Regions from separate parts of the Paenarthrobacter sp. OM7 genome, predicted to be linked through region 2. Evidence: riboswitches for the same ligand, from Rfam matches in the RefSeq annotation. Region 2 holds a riboswitch; the other holds the start of a gene.

Region 1 (10,405 bases), 1.4 Mb from region 2:
GGGAAGTACTTGTCCTGCTTGAGGTGGTGGACCGGGAAGGCGGCCTGCTCGCGCGGGTACGCCCGGTCCCAATCAGAACTTACGACGGCAGCAGCCGTGTGGGGTGCCTTGCGCAGCGGCGAGTTCTCTACCGTGAATTCGCCGTGGGCAACCTGGTCGATTTCCTTGCGGATGGTGATCATGGCTTCGATGAAGCGGTCGATCTCCACGAGGTCCTCGGACTCCGTCGGCTCCACCATCAACGTGCCGGCAACCGGGAACGCCAGGGTGGGGGCGTGGAAGCCGAAGTCGATCAGGCGCTTGGCCACGTCCTCAGCGGTGACGCCGGTCTTGGCCGTCAGTTCACGAAGGTCCAGGATGCACTCGTGGGCCACGAGTCCGCCTTCGCCGGTGTAAAGCACCGGGAAGTGGTCGTTGAGACGGGATGCGATGTAGTTTGCAGCTAGCAGGGCCGACTTGGTTGCTTCCGTCAGTCCCTGGCCACCCATGAGCTTCACGTAGGCCCAGGAAATAGGCAGGACACCGGCGGAACCGAAGCGGGATGCGGAGATCGGGACGTCGTTGCCCTCGGTCCAGGAGGCTGCATCGCCTGGCATGAACGGTGCGAGGTGTGCCTTGGCAGCAACCGGGCCCACGCCCGGTCCGCCGCCGCCGTGCGGGATGCAGAAGGTCTTGTGCAGGTTCAGGTGGGACACGTCGCCGCCGAACTTGCCCGGCTGTGCAAGGCCAACGAGTGCATTGAGGTTTGCGCCATCAATGTAGACCTGGCCGCCGGCCTCGTGGATGGCGTCGCAGACCTCGCGGACGTCGGCGTCGTACACGCCGTGCGTGGAGGGGTAGGTGATCATGATGGCCGAGAGGGCATCCCGGTGCGCTTCGATCTTGTTCTTGAGGTCAACGTGGTCGATGGTGCCGTCAGGCGCCGTAGCAACAACTACCACCTTCATGCCGGCCAGCACTGCCGAGGCAGCGTTGGTGCCGTGGGCAGAAGCGGGGATGAGGCAAACATTGCGCTGCTCGTCGCCGCGGGACAGGTGGTAGCCGCGGATCGCCAGCAGACCTGCCAGTTCACCCTGGGAACCGGCGTTCGGCTGAATGGAGACCTGGTCATATCCGGTGATCTCGGTCAGCTGCGCCTCAAGGTCGGTGATGAGTTCACGCCAGCCCTCGGTCTGGGAATCCGGAGCGAACGGGTGGATGGAGGCAAACTCCGGCCAGGAAATGGCTTCCATTTCAGCGGTGGCGTTCAGCTTCATGGTGCAGGAACCCAGCGGGATCATGGTGCGGTCCAGAGCAAGGTCCCGGTCCGAGAGCTTGCGGATATAGCGCAACAGCTGCGTCTCGGAACGATGCGTATTGAATACCGGATGCTGCAGGAAGTCGCTGGTGCGCTCCACGGAAGCCTCAAGAGCGAAGCCTTCAGCGGCTTCGGAAAGCGAAGCTCCGAAGACATCAAGGAGACCGCCGACAATCTCGGACGTAGTGGTTTCATCAACAGAGATGCCAACCGTGTCAGCGTCGACGCCGCGCAGGTTGATGCCCTTGGCCTCGGCGGCGGCGACGATCTCGCCTGCCTTGCCGGGAACGCGGACGGTGATGGTGTCGAAGAAGGATCCGTGCAGGACCTCGACGCCAGCAGCCTTCAGTGACGCTGCCAGGGTGCGGGCGTGGCCGTGCGCGGTTTCAGCGATCGCCTTGAGGCCCTCGGGGCCGTGGTAAACGGCGTACATCGAGGCCACGATGGCCAGCAGCGCCTGCGCGGTACAGATGTTGGACGTGGCCTTCTCGCGGCGGATGTGCTGCTCGCGGGTCTGCAGCGCCAAGCGGTAGGCGGGGACACCGGCGTCGTCCTTGGAAACGCCCACCAGACGGCCCGGCATGGAACGCTCCAGGCCCTTTTGGACCGCCATGTAGGCGGCGTGCGGGCCGCCGAAGAACAGCGGAACACCCAGACGCTGCGCGGATCCAACGGCGATGTCCGCGCCCTGCTCGCCCGGAGGGGTGATGAGAGTGAGGGACAGGAGGTCGGCAGCGACCGTCACCAGCGCGCCACGCTCCTTGGCCTCGGCGATCACAGCTGAGTGATCGAAGACGCGGCCGGAAACACCGGGCTGCTGGAGGACGACTCCGTTGATGTCACCTTCCGGGAGACCGAGCGAGAGGTCAGCAACCTCGACCTCAAAGCCGAGAGCCTCAGCGCGGCCCTTCACAATGGCGATGGTCTGCGGGAGGCAGTCTGCGTCGAGGACGGTCTTGCCATCCCGTGCACCTGCGTTCTTATTGGCCCTGCGCATCATCAGGACGGCCTCGGCCACGGCCGTGGCTTCGTCCAGCAGGGAGGCGTTGGCGATCGGGAGGCCAACCAGATCCTGGACCATGGTCTGGAAGTTCAGGAGAGCCTCGAGACGGCCTTGGGAGATTTCCGGCTGGTACGGGGTATAGGCGGTGTACCAGGCCGGGGACTCAAGGATGTTACGGCGGATCACCGGCGGCGTCACGGTATCGAAGTAGCCCTGGCCGATCATCTGGACAGCGGTCTTGTTCTTGGACGCAAGCTTGCGGAGCTCGGCCAGAACCTCAACTTCGCTCAAAGCGTTCTGCAGGGTGAGGGCGACGTCCTGCCGGATGTCGTTCGGGACGGCGGTGTCCACCAGCGAATCAACGGTGTCGTAGCCGACGGACTTGAGCATGGTCTCAATGTCGGCTTGGCGGCGGGCGCCAATATGCCGATCAACGAAGGTGGTGGAGGCAGAACTAACCGTCACGAAGGAACTCCATTACTTGGGCGGCGTTTGGGTACGCCACAGCGGCTGGGTTCCTCCCCGCTCTGTATTGGACCTGAGAGTTTCCGCGCGTTGCGTGAACAACCATCGCTTGCACCGTCGGTGAGCACAGCACTCTTTCACCCTTGAGGTGGGCAGAATGCCTGCTGCTTTCCAGAGTTGCCTCGCCGCGGCGGTGCGTGGGCCTGAGAGATTCCTGGGGAGGGTTTGCTCCTACGGCGCCTGCATCACATGCTTGCAGGACTCTCCCGCCGCAGATCAAAGGCATTTTCAGTTATGTATGACCCCGATCAGGGCAGGCCACAGGGGTTAATTGTCCTACGTCACGGTCGCCGCCGCAAATGGACTGCCCGTTACTTCCTCAGCCGCTCGAGGACACTGAGCAGGATTTCGACGTCGGCCTCCCGCCCGACATTGCCGCCCTCTTGCCCGCCCTCGAACATCGCGTTGAAATAGAGCCCGTCACCCATGTAACTGACTGCCTTGGCAACCTCTGGGCCGACGTCCTCGGCGAGCACGTCCAGCCACCGCTGTTGAATGGCGGCGAATCTGCGACGCGTTTCCTCGTGGGCCACTTCAGCCAATCTGGTGACGGCAACAAAAGCCCGGTCCATCGGCGTGTCCGCCCAGAGCGAGGAGCGAATGAAGTAGGCGGCGGAACCATCGGGCGACGCCTTCATCAGCTCCGTGTCCTCGTCGGCCAAGAGATCCAGCCGTTCAAGCAGGGCCGTGATCAGTGCTTCCTTATTGGGGAAGTGGTAGAGCAGCCCACCTTTGGACACCCCTGCGCGCTTGGCAACGGCGTCGAGCGTGGCAGCTCGCTCCCCCACCTCGATGAGGAGGGCTTCGAAAGCATCCAGGACGGCGTCCCGGGCAACTGGTTTTCGTGGCATGCGTCCATCATTCCCTAAAGGCTCGCCGGGTTGTATTTGAAACTGTACCGTCTGGACGGTATAGTAAATGACATGTACTCGCCGTCCTCAACCCAAGCACCCCGTTCCGCTCGTCCCGATATGGGCCAGGCAGCACCGTGGCGCGATTGGACGGCACTGGCACTCCTGATGTTCCCGGTGCTGCTGGTGGCCGTCGACAACACCGCGCTCACCTTCGCCCTGCCCGAGATCGCCCGATCCCTGGACGTGGGCGGCGTTCAGCTGCTGTGGATTGTTGACGCCTATCCCCTGGTCCTCGCCGCACTGCTCGTCTCCATGGGCAACCTCGGTGACAGAATCGGACGACGGCGGCTGCTGCTGATCGGCAGCACGGGGTTCGCAGCGGTTTCGGCTGCTACGGCATTCGCGCCTTCCGCTGAATGGCTCATTGCCGGACGCGCGGGCCTTGGTGTCTTCGGCGCCATGCTGATGCCCTCAACACTGTCCCTGATCCGGAACATCTTCACCGATCCCAACCGCCGGCGGCTTGCGATCGCTGTGTGGGCTGCCGGCTTCTCCGGTGGTGCGGCGCTCGGCCCGATCTTCGGCGGCTGGCTGGTGGAGCACTTCTGGTGGGGTGCCGTCTTCCTGGTGGCAGCGTTCCTGCTCCTGCCGCTTCTGGCCTTCGGCCGGGTCCTGATTCCCGAGTCCAAGGACGCCAATCCTGGCCGCGTGGACGTGAAGAGCATTGTCCTGTCCGTGGTCACCATGGCCCCGTTCGTCTACGGCATTAAGGAATTCGCAGTTCACGGCTTCGGAGCGTCGGCTGCAGCTTTCATGGGCTTCGGCCTGGTGATGGGCATCCTGTTCGTTCGCCGCCAGCAGCGGATCGAAAACCCCATGCTGGACGTCGCTTTGTTCAAGAACAAGGTGTTCAGCACGGCAATCGTGGCAAACGTGCTGTCCTTGTTCTCCATGACGGGCTTCATCTACTTCTTCGCCCAGCACCTGCAGCTGGTTGAAGGACAGTCCCCCATGGAGGCAGGCATCGCCATGATTCCTGCCCTCCTGGCAACAGTCATCGCAGGCCTGCTGGTGGTGCCGCTGGTCAAGCGTGTCCGGCCCGGCTTCGTTGTCGCTGCTGGTCTGACGCTCAGCGCCATCGGTTACTTGATTGTGGTGGTGGGCGACCACGGCAGCGGCCCGATATTCCTGCTGTCAGCCCTGACCGTTCTCGCCGTGGGCGTGGGTGCTGCGGAGACCATCTCCAACGACCTCATCCTGGCCTCAGTACCTGCCGACAAGTCCGGCGCCGCCTCAGCCATTTCCGAGACCGGCTACGAGCTGGGTTCGCTCTTGGGGACGGCCGTGCTCGGCTCGATCCTCACGGCTTCCTACCAGCACAACCTCATCATTCCGGACGGCGTCTCCTCACAAGCCGCCGGGAAGTCAGGGGAAACCCTCGCCGGTGCTGTTGATGCGGCAGCCGCACTCCCGGCGCCATTGTCGGAAGCGTTGACAGTCGCCGCCCGGACAGCTTTCGAGTCCGGCGTCCACATCACTGCGGCGATTGGGCTGGTCCTGATGGCCGGCGCGGCAGTGCTCGCCGCCGTCGTGCTCCGGCGTGTGCCGAAGGCGCAGTAGCGGGCACAGCGCCGAAGGCCCAGTAGCAGGTACAGCGCCGAAGGCGCAGTAGCAGGTACAGCGCCGAAGGCGCAGTAGGAAACGCGGTGCCGACTGAAGCTAGACAGCTTCGGTCGGCACCGCTTTTTTGTCGACGGCGGCAGTCAGTTCGTCGATCCTGTCGAGGGCGTCGCTGAGTCGGGTCACCGTATTCCACAGCTTTGGATGCTGTTCCCTGACTTCCTGGAGCGTGGTGCCGGCGGAGGTCAGCGACCCGAGGTCAAAGCTAACGTTGGTTCGAGCTCCCGCTATGGCTGCACGGAGGGCTCCAAAGCCCACAACGACATCGGCGATCAACGCAGGGTTCCCGTTGGAAGCGAGCCAGCCCAGGTCTTCGATGGCGTTGATGGCGCGCTCGCCCAGGACGGCTGAAGCCTTGGCAGCATCGACGGAGGCCTGATGGATCGCTGCGTCCCGTTCCGGACCGGGGTCGAGGCGGAAGGCGGCACCGAAAGCGTTGGAGGCGGACGCGTCGTCGTCGGCTAGTTCAAGCGCGGCTTGGCGGAGAGCGTGGGCCCGGGCGTGGATGTCACCGAGCTGTTCGCGCTGGGCCTCTTCCGCCTCGGTGTATCCGGCCACCATGGATGTCAACGAGGCGGCAATGGAGAGCATGACCCCGGTCCCGGCACCCCCGCCCGGGGAACCGGTGGATTCCGCCAAGGACTTGGTCCACTCTTCAACGGTGGATTGCTGAGTGGTGACTGATTCAGAATCTTTCATGCCATCCAGTGTGCAGGTGCTTCCCAGCGTTTGCAGCTTTGGGCTGGATACACTGGCCAGATCCAGGCGTCGAACGAAAAGGGCTGACTCATGACCATTGACCTCGAAAAGCTTTACAAGGACCTGCACGCCCATCCCGAATTGTCCTTCCAGGAAACCCGAACCGCCGGGATCGCCGCTGGTTATCTTGAAGACCTCGGCTTCACGGTTCACCGCAATATCGGAAAGACCGGGGTTGTTGGTGTCCTGGTCAATGGGCCCGGACCGGTGGTGATGCTCAGGGCGGACATGGATGCGTTGCCGGTCAAGGAAGCAACGGGTTTGGACTACGCAAGTACGGCCGTAGGTGTTGATCATGAGGGCAAGGACATGCCGGTCATGCACGCTTGCGGCCATGACGTGCACGTGAGCTGCCTGGTTGGCGCAGTGGAGGTCCTGGCCTCGCAGCGTGATGAGTGGCAAGGCACCCTGATAGCCCTCTTCCAACCGGCAGAAGAATGGGGCGGCGGGGCAGAAACCATGGTTGCCGACGGGTTGTATGACGTGGTCCCGAAACCCGACGTCGTCATGGGCCAGCATGTGGCCCCTTTCCCTGCCGGATGGTTCGGCATGCGGCCCGGCGTCACCATGGCGTCCGCTGATTCCCTCAACATCACTTTGCATGGACGAGGGGGCCACGGATCGCGCCCGGAGACCACTATTGATCCGGTATTGATGGCTGCTGCAACCACTGTCAGGTTGCAGGGCATCGTCTCGCGTGAACTGGCAGCCAGTGACTCCGCAGTGGTAAGCGTTGGGCAGATTCACTCAGGCACCAAGAACAACATCATCCCGGAAACGGCAACCCTGGGCCTCAGCGTCCGCACTTTCAACGAGGCAACGAGGGATAAGATCCTCGGTTCAATTGAGCGTATTGCCAAGGGGGAAGCCACAGCTTCAGGGGCTCCCAAGGAACCGGAAATCCACTTCGAAGAACGGTTCCCGCTGACAGTCAACGACGAAGCTGCCACCGGGAGGGTGTCGGCAGCGTTCAAGGCAAAGTTTGGTGAAACACAGATTATCGACCCCGGGCCCGTGTCCGGCAGCGAGGACGTGGGAGTCCTGGCCAAGGCTGCCGGTGCTCCGCTGGTGTTCTGGTTCCTGGGTGGCGCCGAGCCTGCCTTGTTCAAGGAGTTCGCCTCAACAGGTCGCCTGCCCGAGGACATTCCGTCGAATCACTCGCCATACTTTGCGCCGGTTATCCAGCCAACGCTGACACGAGGAACGGAAGCCCTGGTGACGGCTGCCCGGGAGTTCCTGGCCGCTCCGTCATAAGGCTTCAGCCACCAAACCAGCAGCCAAAAGGGTGAAGGCGCTGCGAGCGCAGCGCCTTCACCCTTTTGCTTCGAGCAAGTGCAGCTTCCTTGACCGTGACAATGAATGCCTAGACTTTCTCGCGGATGCGGTGCATCGTCCGTTCCGGAACCTCCGATTCCTTGCGACGGCGGGCCAGGAAAGTCCACAACGTTCCTTCCGTCCGTTGACGGCTCTCCGTCGGAGCTGCTTCCTTCTTTGCATCAGACTTTGCGTCAGACGTATGCGTCTCGGGCCTGCGCGCGGAGTCCTTCTTCGTGCGCCGCTCGAAGTCGTCGTAGTACGCGTAGCACATACCCAACCTCCTTTAACGGCTGTCCCTTAATCGTCCTCTGGCGGGGCCTGCACGTCGATGGTTTTGTGCTTTGTGATCGGATGGATCACTGTGCGGCCGCGGCTGCATCCGACCTAGTGGGATAGAGATGCCTGATGCGCTGCCCGCACAGCCGCTTTGGTCTCCTCCATTATGAGATCGGCATTGATGGCAGCCCCTGCCATAACTCCTGACGCTGCAGAAGCCATGACCTGCCCCATGAGATCCGCGACGTTTCCCGCTGCCCAGACACCTGGCACCGATGTGGCGCCGCCCATGGGATTCACTTCCACGTGCCTTCCTACGCCCATGGGGTGCTCCACCGACGGAACTCCCAAAGACTCGAGCACAGTGGACCGGGCCTCCAAACGCGGTCCGGTTACCACAGCTTCCATGGGGATCACTTTGCCCGTAGCCAGGACAACACCGCTCAACACGTCGTCAGTGACTGCCAGCGCTTGGACTTTGCCTTCCACCACAGTGATGGAACGGGCAGCAAGTTGTTCCCATTCTTCTTCCGTTGGCTCCACCACGTCATTGAGGAAAAGCGTGACGTTGGGGCTCCATTGACGGAACAGCAGTGTCTGATGCAAAGCCATCGGTCCTGAGCCCAGAATTCCAATAGCCTTGTTCCGGACCTCCCAGCCATGGCAGTAGGGACAATGCAGGACATCGCGGCCCCACCGTTCCCGGATGCCCTCTATGTCCGGGAGCACGTCCGTCAAACCCGTGGTGACCAACAAGCGGCGGGCACCCGTGGTCCGGCCGTCTGCCAACTCCACCTCGAAGGCGGGTTCCGCTCCGTTGGTGGGGTCCGCCGTCGAACGTGCCGCCACGGCTACGCCCTCCACGATCTCCGCCCCGTAGTGCCGGGCTTCGGTCCGGCCCAGTTCCAGTAGTTCCCGCGGGTCGATTCCGTCCCGGGAAAGGAATCCGTGAACCCCGGCGGCGGGCGCGTTCCGGGGCTCTCCGGCGTCGATGACGAGGACGGACCGCAAGGCCCTGCCCAGCGTCACGGCGGCACTTAACCCAGCTGCGCCACCTCCCACCACAACGACGTCGTACTCCCCGGCCATCTGACGGTCTGTTACTTCTTCGCTCACTGTGCCTCCAGGCGTATCCAGCGGCCCTTCGCCGCTTCTTCCATGGTTGGCCACAGTTGAATCAATCAGCAAGGAAGTTTGCCAATATGGCAAACTGTGGGCATGACTACCGATTTCAGCACCATGCTCGATGCCGTCGGCCCTCGCCTGCGCGCATTGCGGACCCAGCGCAACGTGACCCTCGCAGAAGCCTCGGAAGGGACGGGCATTTCCGTCAGCACGCTGTCCAGGTTGGAATCGGGCCAACGCAAGCCAACACTTGAACTTCTTCTCCCCATAGCGAGGCTGCATCAAGTCCCCCTCGAAGAATTGATTGACGCGCCGCAAACAGGTGATCCCCGCATTCACCTCAAGCCGCACGTTCACGAGTGGGGAACCGCCGTTCCCTTGACCCGACGCCCCGGTGGAATCCAGGCGTTCAAAATGGTCCTTAGGAGTGGGACGGGCAAAGAGACCCCGACGCCGCAATCACATGAGGGCTACGACTGGGTGTATGTCCTCAACGGCAAGCTCCGGCTGGTGTTGGGCGAGAACGACTTTGTCCTCAAGCCGGGCGAGGTGGCGGAATTCGATACCAGAACTCCGCACTGGTTTGCCAGTGCCACGTCGGAGCCCGTCGAGCTCCTTACCCTGTTCGGCCAACAAGGCGAACGCCTTCACGTGCGGGCACGACCCAAACGATAGGAAGGGCCCCCTTTGGGACTAGGAGGCAAGCCATTCCCGAGCGTTTCGGCGCGAAGCCACCGGCTCAGCATCGGGCGCAGGGCGGTTGATCTCTGACCACACCTCATCAAGGGACAACCCAAGGACGTCGGCAATCGCGGCCACCGTGGGGAAGGCGGGAGTAGCCACCCTGCCGGACTCGATCTTCCGGAGCGTTTCCGGGGAGACCCGGGCATCAAGGGCGATCTCGAGCATTGAGCGTTCACCCCGGGCGCGACGCAAGAGCGCACCGAGACGCTGTCCACGCTCGGCCTCTGCGGGTGTTAGCGGCAACCTGACCATGGCTCCAATTGTAATACCGGGATAATATGGCCGGGATAGTTATTGGTCATACACGAGAAAGGTGCCGCATGATTGAGATCCTGAGCCCCACCGAACTGGACCGGGCAAAAGAGGCAGGCGCGCTGGTTGCCAACATCCTGCAGACGCTGAAGCGCCGGGCAACAGTGGGCACAAATCTCCTGGATATCGACCGCTGGGCCAAGTCCATGATCCTCGAAGCCGGGGCCGTCTCCTGCTATGTCGACTACGCTCCTTCCTTCGGCCGCGGACCGTTCGGCCACTACATCTGCACAGGTGTCAACGACGCCGTCCTGCACGGCCTCCCCCGAAACTACGCACTGGCCGACGGCGACCTGCTGACCCTCGATCTGGCTGTCTTGAAAGATGGAATCGCAGCCGACTCGGCGATCAGCTTCATTGTGGGTGAATCCAAGCCCTCGGAGAGCGTTGCGATGATTGAGGCCACCGAACGCGCCCTGCGAGCCGGGATTGCGGCCGCCCGGCCAGGAGCCCGCATCGGAGACATCTCCTATGCCATCGGGTCGGTCCTCAGCGACGCCGGCTACCCCGTCA
Region 2 (10,405 bases):
CGCAGCGTCCGGGCCGGACACCCAGACTTCACCCATGTGGGAGAGGTCGAACAAGCCCGCGGACTTGCGGACTGCGTGGTGTTCGGCGAGTTCGGACTCGTACTTCAGGGGCATCTGCCAGCCGCCGAAGTCCGTGAAGGATGCACCGGCCTTTTTATGCTGCTCGTAGAGAGCGGTGTAGTTCTCAGACATGTCGGGAGTCCTTAGTTTTCGAAGTCTTCGAGCGGAGGGCAGGAGCACACAAGATTCCGGTCACCGGCGGCGCCGTCGATCCTGCCTACCGGCGGGAAGTACTTGTCCTGCTTCAGGTGGTGGACCGGGAAGGCGGCCTGCTCGCGCGGGTAATCCCGGTCCCAGCCGGAATTCACGACGGCGGCAGCCGTGTGCGGCGCGTTGCGCAGCGGCGAGTTCTCAACGGTGAAATCACCGCTGGCCACCTGCTCAATCTCGGCGCGGATGGTGATCATGGCTTCGATGAAGCGGTCAATCTCCACGAGGTCCTCGGACTCCGTCGGCTCCACCATCAACGTGCCGGCAACCGGGAACGCCAGGGTGGGGGCGTGGAAGCCGAAGTCGATCAGCCGCTTGGCCACGTCTTCGGCCGTGACACCTGTGCGGGAGGTCAGTTCGCGGAGGTCAAGGATGCACTCGTGGGCCACGAGCCCGCCCTCACCCGTGTAAAGGATGGGGAAGTGCTCATCCAGGCGGGAAGCAACATAGTTGGCTGCAAGCAGGGCCGACTTGGTAGCTTCCGTCAGCCCCTGCCCACCCATGAGCTTCACATACGCCCAGGAAATCGGCAGTACACCGGCAGAGCCGTAACGTGAGGCGGAAATCGCGACACCATGACCAGGCTCGTGCGCAGCCTTGTTCGCGTCACCGGGCATGAACGGTGCGAGGTGTGCCTTGGCAGCAACCGGGCCCACGCCCGGTCCGCCACCGCCGTGCGGGATGCAGAAGGTCTTGTGCAGGTTCAGGTGGGACACGTCGCCGCCGAACTTGCCCGGCTGTGCCAAGCCAACCAGTGCGTTCAGGTTTGCGCCGTCAACGTAGACCTGGCCGCCGGCTGCGTGGATCGCGTCGCACACCTCGCGAACGTCGGCGTCGTACACACCGTGCGTGGACGGGTAGGTGATCATGATGCAGGACAGGACGTCCTTGTTGGCTTCAATCTTGGCGGTCAGGTCCGCGTGATCGATGGTGCCGTCAGCAGCCGTGGCCACCACCACTACCTTCATGCCCGCCAGCACAGCAGACGCTGCATTGGTGCCGTGGGCCGACGCCGGGATGAGGCAGACAGTGCGCTGCTCATCACCGCGGGACAGGTGGTAGCCGCGGATTGCCAGCAGACCTGCGAGCTCACCCTGGGAACCGGCGTTCGGCTGGATGGAGACCTGGTCATAGCCCGTGATCTCCGTGAGGTCAGCTTCCAGATCCTCAATCAGTTCCCGCCAACCAGCAGTCTGGTGGTCCGGAGCGAACGGGTGGATGGAGGCGAACTCCGGCCAGGAAATGGCTTCCATTTCAGCAGTGGCGTTCAGCTTCATGGTGCAGGAGCCCAGCGGGATCATGGTGCGGTCCAGAGCAAGGTCCCGGTCGGACAGCTTGCGGATATAGCGCAACAGCTGCGTCTCGGAACGATGCGTGTTGAACACCGGGTGCTGCAGGAAGTCGGACGTCCGGACCACGTCAGAGGGCAGCTCAAACCCGGCCGCGTCCCCCACGGGTCCGGCGCCAAAGGCGACGGCTACCGCGGAGAGGACGTCCGGCGTCGTGGTTTCATCAACGGAGACACCAACGGTGTCGGCGTCGATGAACCGCAGGTTGATGCCGCGGGCTTCCGCGGCGGCGATGACCTTGTCGGCCTTGCCCGGGACCCGGACGGTGATGGTGTCGAAGAAGGCCTCGGAGACGAGTTCGCGGCCGGCCTTCTGCAGTGCGGTGGCAAGCGTACGTGCGTGGCCGTGGACGGTCTCGGCGATCGCCTTCAGGCCCTCGGGGCCATGGTAGACGGCGTACATCGAGGCGACAATGGCGAGCAATGCCTGGGCCGTGCAGATGTTGGACGTGGCCTTTTCGCGGCGGATGTGCTGCTCGCGGGTCTGCAGCGCCAAGCGGTACGCGGGGACGCCTGCGTTGTCCTTGGAAACACCAACGATGCGGCCGGGAAGTGTACGTTCCATGCCTTCGCGAACGGCCATGTACGCAGCGTGCGGGCCGCCGAAGAACAGCGGAACACCGAAGCGCTGCGCAGTTCCGACGGCGATGTCCGCACCTTGCTCGCCCGGGGGCGTGATGAGGGTGAGCGCCAGCAAGTCAGCGGCCACGGTGACCAGGGCACCGCGTTCCTTGGCGTCGGCGATGACGCCGGAGTGGTTGAAGACCCGGCCGGAAACGCCGGGCTGCTGCAGGACGATGCCGTTGATGTCGCCATCGGGAAGACCGGCAGACAGGTCAGCAATCTCCACCTCGAAGCCCAGGGCCTCAGCACGGCCCTTGACGATCGCGATGGTCTGCGGGAGGAGGTCGGCGTCCAGGACGGTCTTGCCGTCCTTGGCCGTCTTGGACTTGTTGGCCCGACGCATCAGCAATACGGCCTCGGCAACGGCGGTGGCTTCATCCAGCAGCGAGGCGTTGGCTACGGGAAGTCCGGTGAGGTCCTGCACCATGGTCTGGAAGTTGAGCAGCGCTTCGAGGCGGCCCTGCGAAATTTCCGGCTGGTACGGCGTGTAGGCCGTGTACCAAGCGGGAGCTTCCAGGATGTTGCGGCGGATCACCGGGGGCGTCACGGTGTCGTAGTAGCCCTGGCCGATCATCTGGACAGCGGTTTTGTTCTTGGAAGCCAGTTTGCGCAACTCGGCGAGGACCTGGACTTCAGTGAGGGCGTCCTGCAACTTCAGGGCGGTGTCCTGCCGGATGGAATCGGGGACCGCGACGTCTACCAGGCCGTCGACAGAGTCGTAGCCGATGGCCTTGAGCATGGTGTCAACGTCGGCTTGGCGGCGGGCGCCGATGTGCCGGTCCGCGAAGGCGGTGGGGGTTGATTGAACAGTCAAGAGGAACTCCATGATTCAGGCGCCCAATGAGCGCCACGATGATGTGGGGTTCCTCCCCGCTCTGTATTGGACCTGAGAGATTCCGCAGGAATGGTTGCCTGCTTGCACCGTCGGTGAGCCCGGTTGCCCGGACTGCTTTCCAGAGTTGCCTAACCGCGGCGGTACATGGGCCTGAGAGATTCCTGGGGAGGATTTGCTCCTACGGCGCCTGACTGGATGTACCGGCAGGACTCTCCCGCCGCAGATCAAAAGCGTTGCGCCACCATGAGTGACACGCTTCACACCATAGCCGGTTGTTTTGAAAAAGTGCAAGCAAGGTGTGGTTACTGATGCATCGCCTCATGGATCTGCAGCGCGAACCACAGCTGCGCAACGGTGGACGTTTCCCCCATGTCCAGCCCCGTCAGCTCGCCGATTTTGCGCATCCGGTAGATGATGGTCTGCCGGTGCGCGAACAACGCTGTCGCGGTCTTTTGCCACGAACGCTGCGAGTCCAAGTAGGTCCTCAGCGTCAGGATGAGATCGCCTTCCTGCCCCTGCTCGTAGTCGAAAATTGGACCCAGAAGCCGCCTGACCAGCGCCGTTCCTTCCTCGAAACTTGTGAGCCCCAGCCACGATGGTCCCTCCGCATAACGGGCCAGCCCCAGCCCGTTCGCACGGGCAGAACCCAGCGCCCACAGGGACTCCTGCAGTGCCCTCTGGATGCTGGCAACGGCAGCCGGCGCACTGATTCCGATCGCGGCATCTTCCCCTGCGCAGTGCACCAGGACGCTGTCCGGAACGTCTGCCGAAACCACCACGTGGAGCCTGTTGTTCCGCTTCAACGACGCCGACGCAACCCCGTGCCGCCATAGTTCGATATGGACGTTGGCCAGCCTGCCGCCGTCGTCCGCTGTGGCACCGTCCGCCGTCATGGAGGCGAGCAGGAGTCCTTGTGGCGGAACGTCAAAACCAGCCAACCGGCTCTCCATCTCCGCTGCGCCCAACCGTCCGTCCATGGCTTGCAGCAGGAACTCGCCGGCCAACCGATGCCGGCCTTCCAGCGACAGCACGATGCGTGAAAGCTGGAGTCCCAGCACGGTTGCGGCGTGGAGGAGGACGACGGCGTCCGGGTGGGGTTCGTTGTGGGGCAGCACCACCAGGAGCGCGTTCGCATGCGTGGGAATGTCCATGGTGAGCACGTGCCGGCCGCGGATGCGGTGCCACTGGAAGTTCTTACCGGCGAGGGACACGTGCCCGGACAGCGGGGCCCATTCCTCGGCGAGGAACGCCGGGAGTGCCTGCCCGTCCGGATGCCAAGGGTGGAGGCATCGGCGGTCCACCACAAACAAGTCCGCGTCGAGCTCGGTCGCGAGCCGCTGGACCAGGCTCTGCCAGTGGTCTTCGGAGGCTCCGGCGGTGCGGAGCAGATCGTAGACGCGGGCTGTCTGCCGCAACCGACGGGATTCTTCGAGCAAGGAAGACTCGGCCACCGAGCGGGCAATGGCGATGAACGGCAATGGGTACGGGATGTTGATCAGGGGCAGCGGGAGCTTGTCGCATGCATCCAAAAACTCCGGGGTGAGCGGAGGCGCGTGCATCTTTTCACCGATGGCCAACGCGCTGGCACCGCTGTCCATCAATGCCTCGGCGAGCGCCACCTGCCCATCGGCGTCCGCGGGAATGGATAGGCCATTGGTCATCATGAGCTCACCGCCCGTCACCCACTCCCACAGCCTGGGCAGGTCCGAGGTGTGGGCCCAGGTGATGCGGTTGTCCGTGCCGGCCGGACCGGCCAAAAGAGTGAGCCCCAGTTGCGGCTCAGCCACGAGTTCGGCCACGGTGATTGCCATCTCTTGCGCTCCGGTTCTGTGCGTGGGCGGCGGTTTTGCGCCGCACTCGGCGGCTCTTAGACATTCGTCTAAACGCCTCCACTATTTGTAGTCAATGTATCGCTATCCGAGGTGATCCGCGTCACCAAGAATGGAAGTACTTACTTCCCGCTCAACGGCGAGCACCCCTCACCCCAAGGATCCGTCAATGACAACGCACAAGCCCATCGGCCCAGTCGACGCAACCAAAGTCCCCCGGTATGCAGGCCTCGGTACTTTCGCCCGTCTCCCCCAAATTGACCGCGTTCCCGACTACGACATCGCTATCGTCGGCGTCCCGTTCGACGGCGGAACCTCCTTCCGGCCAGGCGCCCGTTTCGGTCCTGCCGCAGTCCGCGAGGCCTCACGGCTCCTCCGTCCCGGGTATCACCCGGAGCTCGACGTTGAACCCGTGTACGAAGCCCAAGTGGTGGACGCGGGTGACATCGCCTGTACTCCCTACGACATCACCCGGGCAGTCCGTGAGATCGAAGAGCAGGCGTTGCCCCTGATCAGCGGGGGAAATGGGCTCAGCGGGGACAAGCGGCTCATCTCCATCGGCGGCGACCACACCATCGCCCTGCCCATGCTGCGTGCCCTGAACAAGGTCCATGGCCCGGTAGCGCTGCTGCACTTCGACGCCCACTTGGACACCTGGGACACCTACTTCGATCAGCCGATCACGCACGGCACCATCTTCCGCCGCGCATTCGAAGAAGGCCTGCTCGTGGAGGACAAGTCCATGCACGTGGGTATCCGTGGCCCGGTCTATGACCGCAACGATTTCCTCCGCGACCATGAGTTCGGGTTCCAGATCATCCGCTGCTCGGACCTTGACGTCATCGGCGTTCCGGCGGCAATCCAGCGCGTCAAGGACAGGCTGGGCGATACCCCGGTGTATGTGTCCATCGATATTGATGTCCTGGACCCGGCCTTCGCACCCGGCACGGGCACCCCGGAAATGGGCGGGCTCCACTCCCGCGAACTCCTCGCCCTGCTGCGCGGACTGAACGGCATCAACATCGTGGGCGCCGACGTCGTGGAAGTGGCTCCGGCGTACGACCACGCTGACATCACCACGGTTGCCGCAGCCACCTTGGTGTTCGACCTTCTGGGGCTGATGGTGAACCGCAGCAAGGCAGACACCACCGGTGTTCGTGAACTCGCTGCAGCTTCCCGGAGTGCGTCATGAGCACCGCGCCGGCCACTGAAGTACCCAGGCTCGAGGATAAGACCATCCAGCCGATCCCCGCCAGTGAGCGCCACGGCAAGGCCCGGGACCTCTTCACCATCTGGTTCGGCTCCAACATCATGATCATGACCATCGTGACCGGCGGACTCGCCACCACGGTGTTTGGCCTCGGCTTCGTCCCGGCGATCGTGGGCATCATCATCGGGAACGTGGTGGGCGGCATCTTTATGGCGCTGCACTCGGCCCAAGGCCCCCAACTGGGGGTTGCGCAGATGATCCAGACCCGCGGCCAGTTCGGTTCCTTCGGAGCCCTGCTGATTGTGGTCATCGTGGTGGTCATGTACGTCGGATTTTTCGCAGCGAACCTCGTGTTCGGCGGCGAGGCAATGGCCGCCGTCAGCCCTGGGATCAGCGTTGATGCCGGCATCATCATTATTGGCATCGTCAGTGTGATTGCCACGATTTTCGGTTACCGCCTCATCCACGCCTACGCGCGCGTCCTCAGCGTCGCTGCCGGCCTGGCCCTGCTGCTGGCGTTCGGCTGGATCCTGGTGGTCCATGGACTCCCCGGAAACTTCCTGGAGACAGGCAACTTCAACTGGGTTGGCTTCATGGGGACCATCTCCGTCTCCGCCCTGTGGCAGTTGGCCTATGCACCCTACGTCTCCGACTACTCCCGTTACATGCCACAGGGCACAGGCTCCGCTCCGGCATTCTGGGCCTCCTACTCAGGCTGTGTTCTGGGAACGCTGTTCCCCATGATTCTCGGCGCCTTGGTGGGTACGCTCGCCGTTTCCATGAGCACCGGCGACGTCGAAATCGTCGGCAGCCTGGGCGCACTGCTCCAGCCATGGACGCTGATCATCGTGGGCATCTTCTGCCTGGGCGTCGCGGCGTCAAACGCCATGAACCTGTACTGCGGCGTCCTGTGCACCCTCACCATCGGGCAGACCTTCAAGCCCTCCTGGTTGCCGCGGGCCAAGACCCGCAGCATCGCCGCGATCATCCTCTTCGTCGTCGCCGTCTCCATAGCCCTCTTTGCCCGCGACAACTTCATCCTCTTCTACACCAACTTCCTGTCCTTCCTGATGTACGTCCTGGTTCCGTGGACGGCCATCAACCTGGTGGACTACTACCTTCTCCGCCACGGCGAGTACCGGGTTGAAGACTTCTTCAAGCGCGACGGCGGCGTGTACGGGCGGTTCAATTGGGTGGCCATCGGCTCCTACGTTGCAGGCGCCCTGATCCAGGTTCCCTTCTCGGCAACCGCCATCTACACGGGCCCCCTGGCCGCAGCGATGGGCGGGGTGGACATCTCCTGGATCGTCGGCCTCGTCGTTGTCGCTCCCCTCTATTACGTCGCGGCCCGCGTCTTTGGCAAGAAGCCAGAAGCCGCGCCCTTTCCCGCCACTGCCCTCACCCCAGACCTGATCTGACCAGCACCTCCTCTGAAAGCGAAGCATCATGACCACCCAGACCGAACAGTTCACCGTCCGACGCTCAGACGCCTTCCACACCTCACTCCCCCAGCAGCTTCCCTTGCCCCTGCCCTTGCCTCCGACAGGCCACTTCATCAACGGTTCCTTTGTCCCCGGATCCTCAGGTCACTCCATCGACGTCGTGGATCCCGCCACCGAGCACGTCATCGCCTCAGTCCAGGCGGGCACCGCCGATGATGTAGACGCCGCTGTGGCCGCCGCCGTCGTGGCCCAAAAGAGCTGGGGTGCCACCACCCCGAAGGAACGCGCGGATGTCCTGAACCTCATTGCGAACATCATCGAGGAGAACCGGGAAGCGTTCCAGGCCATCGAGTCCGCCAACACCGGCAAGCCCCACGCCGTGTCCGAGGACGATGTCTCCAGCACCATCGACACCTTCCGTTTCATGGCCGGTGCCTCCCGCACCCTGACCTCCATGGCCGGCGGTGACTACGCCACGGACCACACGTCGGTGATCCTGCGCGAACCCGTGGGCGTCGTCGGCGTCATCACTCCCTGGAACTACCCGCTGCTGATGGCTGCCTGGAAGATCGCACCCATTCTCGCCGCCGGTAACAGCATCGTCATCAAACCCTCGGAGCAAACCCCTTTGTCCACGCTCAAGCTGGTGGAAGTGCTGGCCGGGCGCATACCTGACGGGATCCTCAACGTCGTCACCGGCCGCGGACGGACTGTAGGCCAGCGACTGTCGGAACACCCGGACATTGCGTTGGTGGCCCTGACCGGCAGCGTTGTCAGTGGCCAGGCCGTGGCTGAAACCGCTGCGAAGTCCGTCAAGCGCGTGCACTTGGAACTCGGCGGCAAGGCTCCTGTTGTGGTCTTCCCCGACGCCGACCTTCGCGCCGCTGCGGTCGGTGTACGCAACGCCGGCTTCTGGAACGCCGGCCAGGACTGCGGCGCTGCCTGCCGTGTCCTGGTGCACGAGTCCGTAGCCGAAGAGTTCACGCAACACCTGGTTCGCGAAGTCAGCACCCTGGTGGTCGGCGCACCCGATGCCGGCGACGACGTCGAAATCGGTCCCATGATCTCCCTCCCGCACTATGAGCGGGTCAAGGAATCGCTGGCTGACGCACGCGAGGCAGGGCACACCGTGGCCATTGGTGGTTCCGCGTTGGAAGGTCCCGGCTACTTCATCGAGCCCACGGTCATCAGCGACGTACCGGCGGGCGCGCACATCGCCATTCATGAGATCTTCGGACCCGTGGTCACTGTGGAAACCTTCAGCAGCACCGAAGAAGCCGTGACCCGCGCGAACGAGAGTCCCTACGGTTTGTCGGCCTCGGTGTGGACGCGCGATTCAAGCCTTTCCCTCCGCATTCCCAAGCAGCTGGACTTCGGCACGGTGTGGGTCAATGCGCACCTTGTCCTGGCGTGCGAGGTACCGTGGGGCGGATTCAAAGGTTCCGGCTACGGCCGCGACCTCTCGCTCTACGCCCTGGATGATTACTCGCGCACCAAGCACGTCATGATCAACCACGGCGCGTAAGCCCTCAGACAAGCAACGGAGCTTCACCATGACCACTCATGCTTCCCGGGGATCTGGCGCACCGGCCGCAGCCACTCCCACAGCCCCCTTCACCACGGACGCCACGTGGACCAACTGGGGCGGTAACCAGAGCGCAACGCCCGCCTTCACCGTGCGGCCCAGGAATGAACAAGAAGCGCTCGACGCCGTCCGTTTCGCCATCCGCGAGGGCTTGCCTGTGCGGGCGGTGGGCTCAGGGCACTCGTCCTCGCCGCTGGTCCAGACCGGCGGCGTGCTGATGGACATGTCCGGCCTGTCGGCCATCACGGGAACTGATCGGGCGGCACGCCGCGCCCGGGCGCTGGCCGGCACCACCATCAACGCGTTCGGCGATGCCCTGTGGGACAAGGGACTGGCCCTCAGCAACCAGGGCGACATCGACAAACAGCAGATCGCAGGGGCGCTGGCCACCAGCACCCACGGGTCCGGTAAGGACCTGGGCAGCTTCTCCTCCAAACTGCGCTGGGTGAAGCTGATCAACGGCTACGGCGAGATCGTGGAGATCGGCGAGGGCCAGCTGCGGGAACTCCGCGCCGCACAGACAGCCCTTGGCACTCTGGGGATCTTCCTTGAAGTGGAGCTGGACGTGGAGGACAGCTACTACCTGCAGGAACAGATCACCTACCCCACGTGGGCGGAAACCACGTCCACCTGGCAGGCCGACATTGATGAAAACCGGCATTATTCCTTCCTGTGGTGCCCGGAGGACGACTCGTGCGAACTCCTGGACTTGCCGGGTTCCCCGGACCACAGCATGGGTGGCCGCAGCTACACCAAGCGGTACAACGTAGCTGCCGTCCAGGACGAAAGCCAACTCTCCGCCGTCGAAGGTGCCCGGCTGGACCGTTCCTACCGGATCTACCCGGGAGGCTTCACTACCCAGTTCCACGAACTCGAGTACTTTGTCCGCAGCGAGGACGGCTTGGTGGCTGTCGAGGCCATCCAGGACCTGATCCGCAGCAAATACCCCGAGCAGAAGTACCCGGTTGAGGTCCGCTGGGTGAAGTCCGACGACGCCTACATGTCCCAATTCCAAGGCCGCGACAGCACCGTCATCACGCTGACCACCGAGCCCGGGACCGACTACTGGCAGTTCTTCCGTGACGCCGACGCCGTGCTGCAGGAATTCGAGCCACGCGCCCACTGGGGGAAGATCCACTTCATGACCCGGAGCCGCCTGGAACGCCTCTACCCGGAGCTGGACACCTTCATCCAGGTCCGCCGCGAGTTCGACCCCCGCGGAATGTTCCTCAACGACCACACCAGGTCCCTGCTCGCCTGAC

The links. Region 2 has a riboswitch for glycine ahead of gcvP (aminomethyl-transferring glycine dehydrogenase). Riboswitches for the same ligand answer to the same signal wherever they lie in the genome.
Region 1: it holds a riboswitch for glycine, as region 2 does, so the genes downstream of both, gcvP (aminomethyl-transferring glycine dehydrogenase) here and gcvP (aminomethyl-transferring glycine dehydrogenase) in region 2, are expected to answer to the same signal.

What each region holds. Positions count from the first base shown of each region.
Region 1 is NZ_CP123579.1:1,084,796-1,095,200, reverse strand. It holds gene gcvP (aminomethyl-transferring glycine dehydrogenase) at 1-2,765, opposite strand, end outside; glycine riboswitch at 2,947-3,044, opposite strand; gene QEH68_RS05115 (TetR/AcrR family transcriptional regulator) at 3,137-3,676, opposite strand; gene QEH68_RS05110 (MFS transporter) at 3,749-5,299, shown strand; gene QEH68_RS05105 (cyclodeaminase/cyclohydrolase family protein) at 5,399-6,058, opposite strand; gene QEH68_RS05100 (amidohydrolase) at 6,149-7,372, shown strand; gene QEH68_RS05095 (hypothetical protein) at 7,482-7,706, opposite strand; gene QEH68_RS05090 (NAD(P)/FAD-dependent oxidoreductase) at 7,820-8,800, opposite strand; gene QEH68_RS05085 (XRE family transcriptional regulator) at 8,930-9,511, shown strand; gene QEH68_RS05080 (helix-turn-helix transcriptional regulator) at 9,530-9,832, opposite strand; gene map (type I methionyl aminopeptidase) at 9,901-10,405, shown strand, end outside.
Region 2 is NZ_CP123579.1:4,439,457-4,449,861, forward strand. It holds gene gcvT (glycine cleavage system aminomethyltransferase GcvT) at 1-192, opposite strand, end outside; gene gcvP (aminomethyl-transferring glycine dehydrogenase) at 204-3,056, opposite strand; glycine riboswitch at 3,206-3,304, opposite strand; gene QEH68_RS20505 (PucR family transcriptional regulator) at 3,380-4,888, opposite strand; gene speB (agmatinase) at 5,076-6,098, shown strand; gene QEH68_RS20515 (cytosine permease) at 6,095-7,534, shown strand; gene QEH68_RS20520 (aminobutyraldehyde dehydrogenase) at 7,563-9,083, shown strand; gene QEH68_RS20525 (D-arabinono-1,4-lactone oxidase) at 9,112-10,404, shown strand.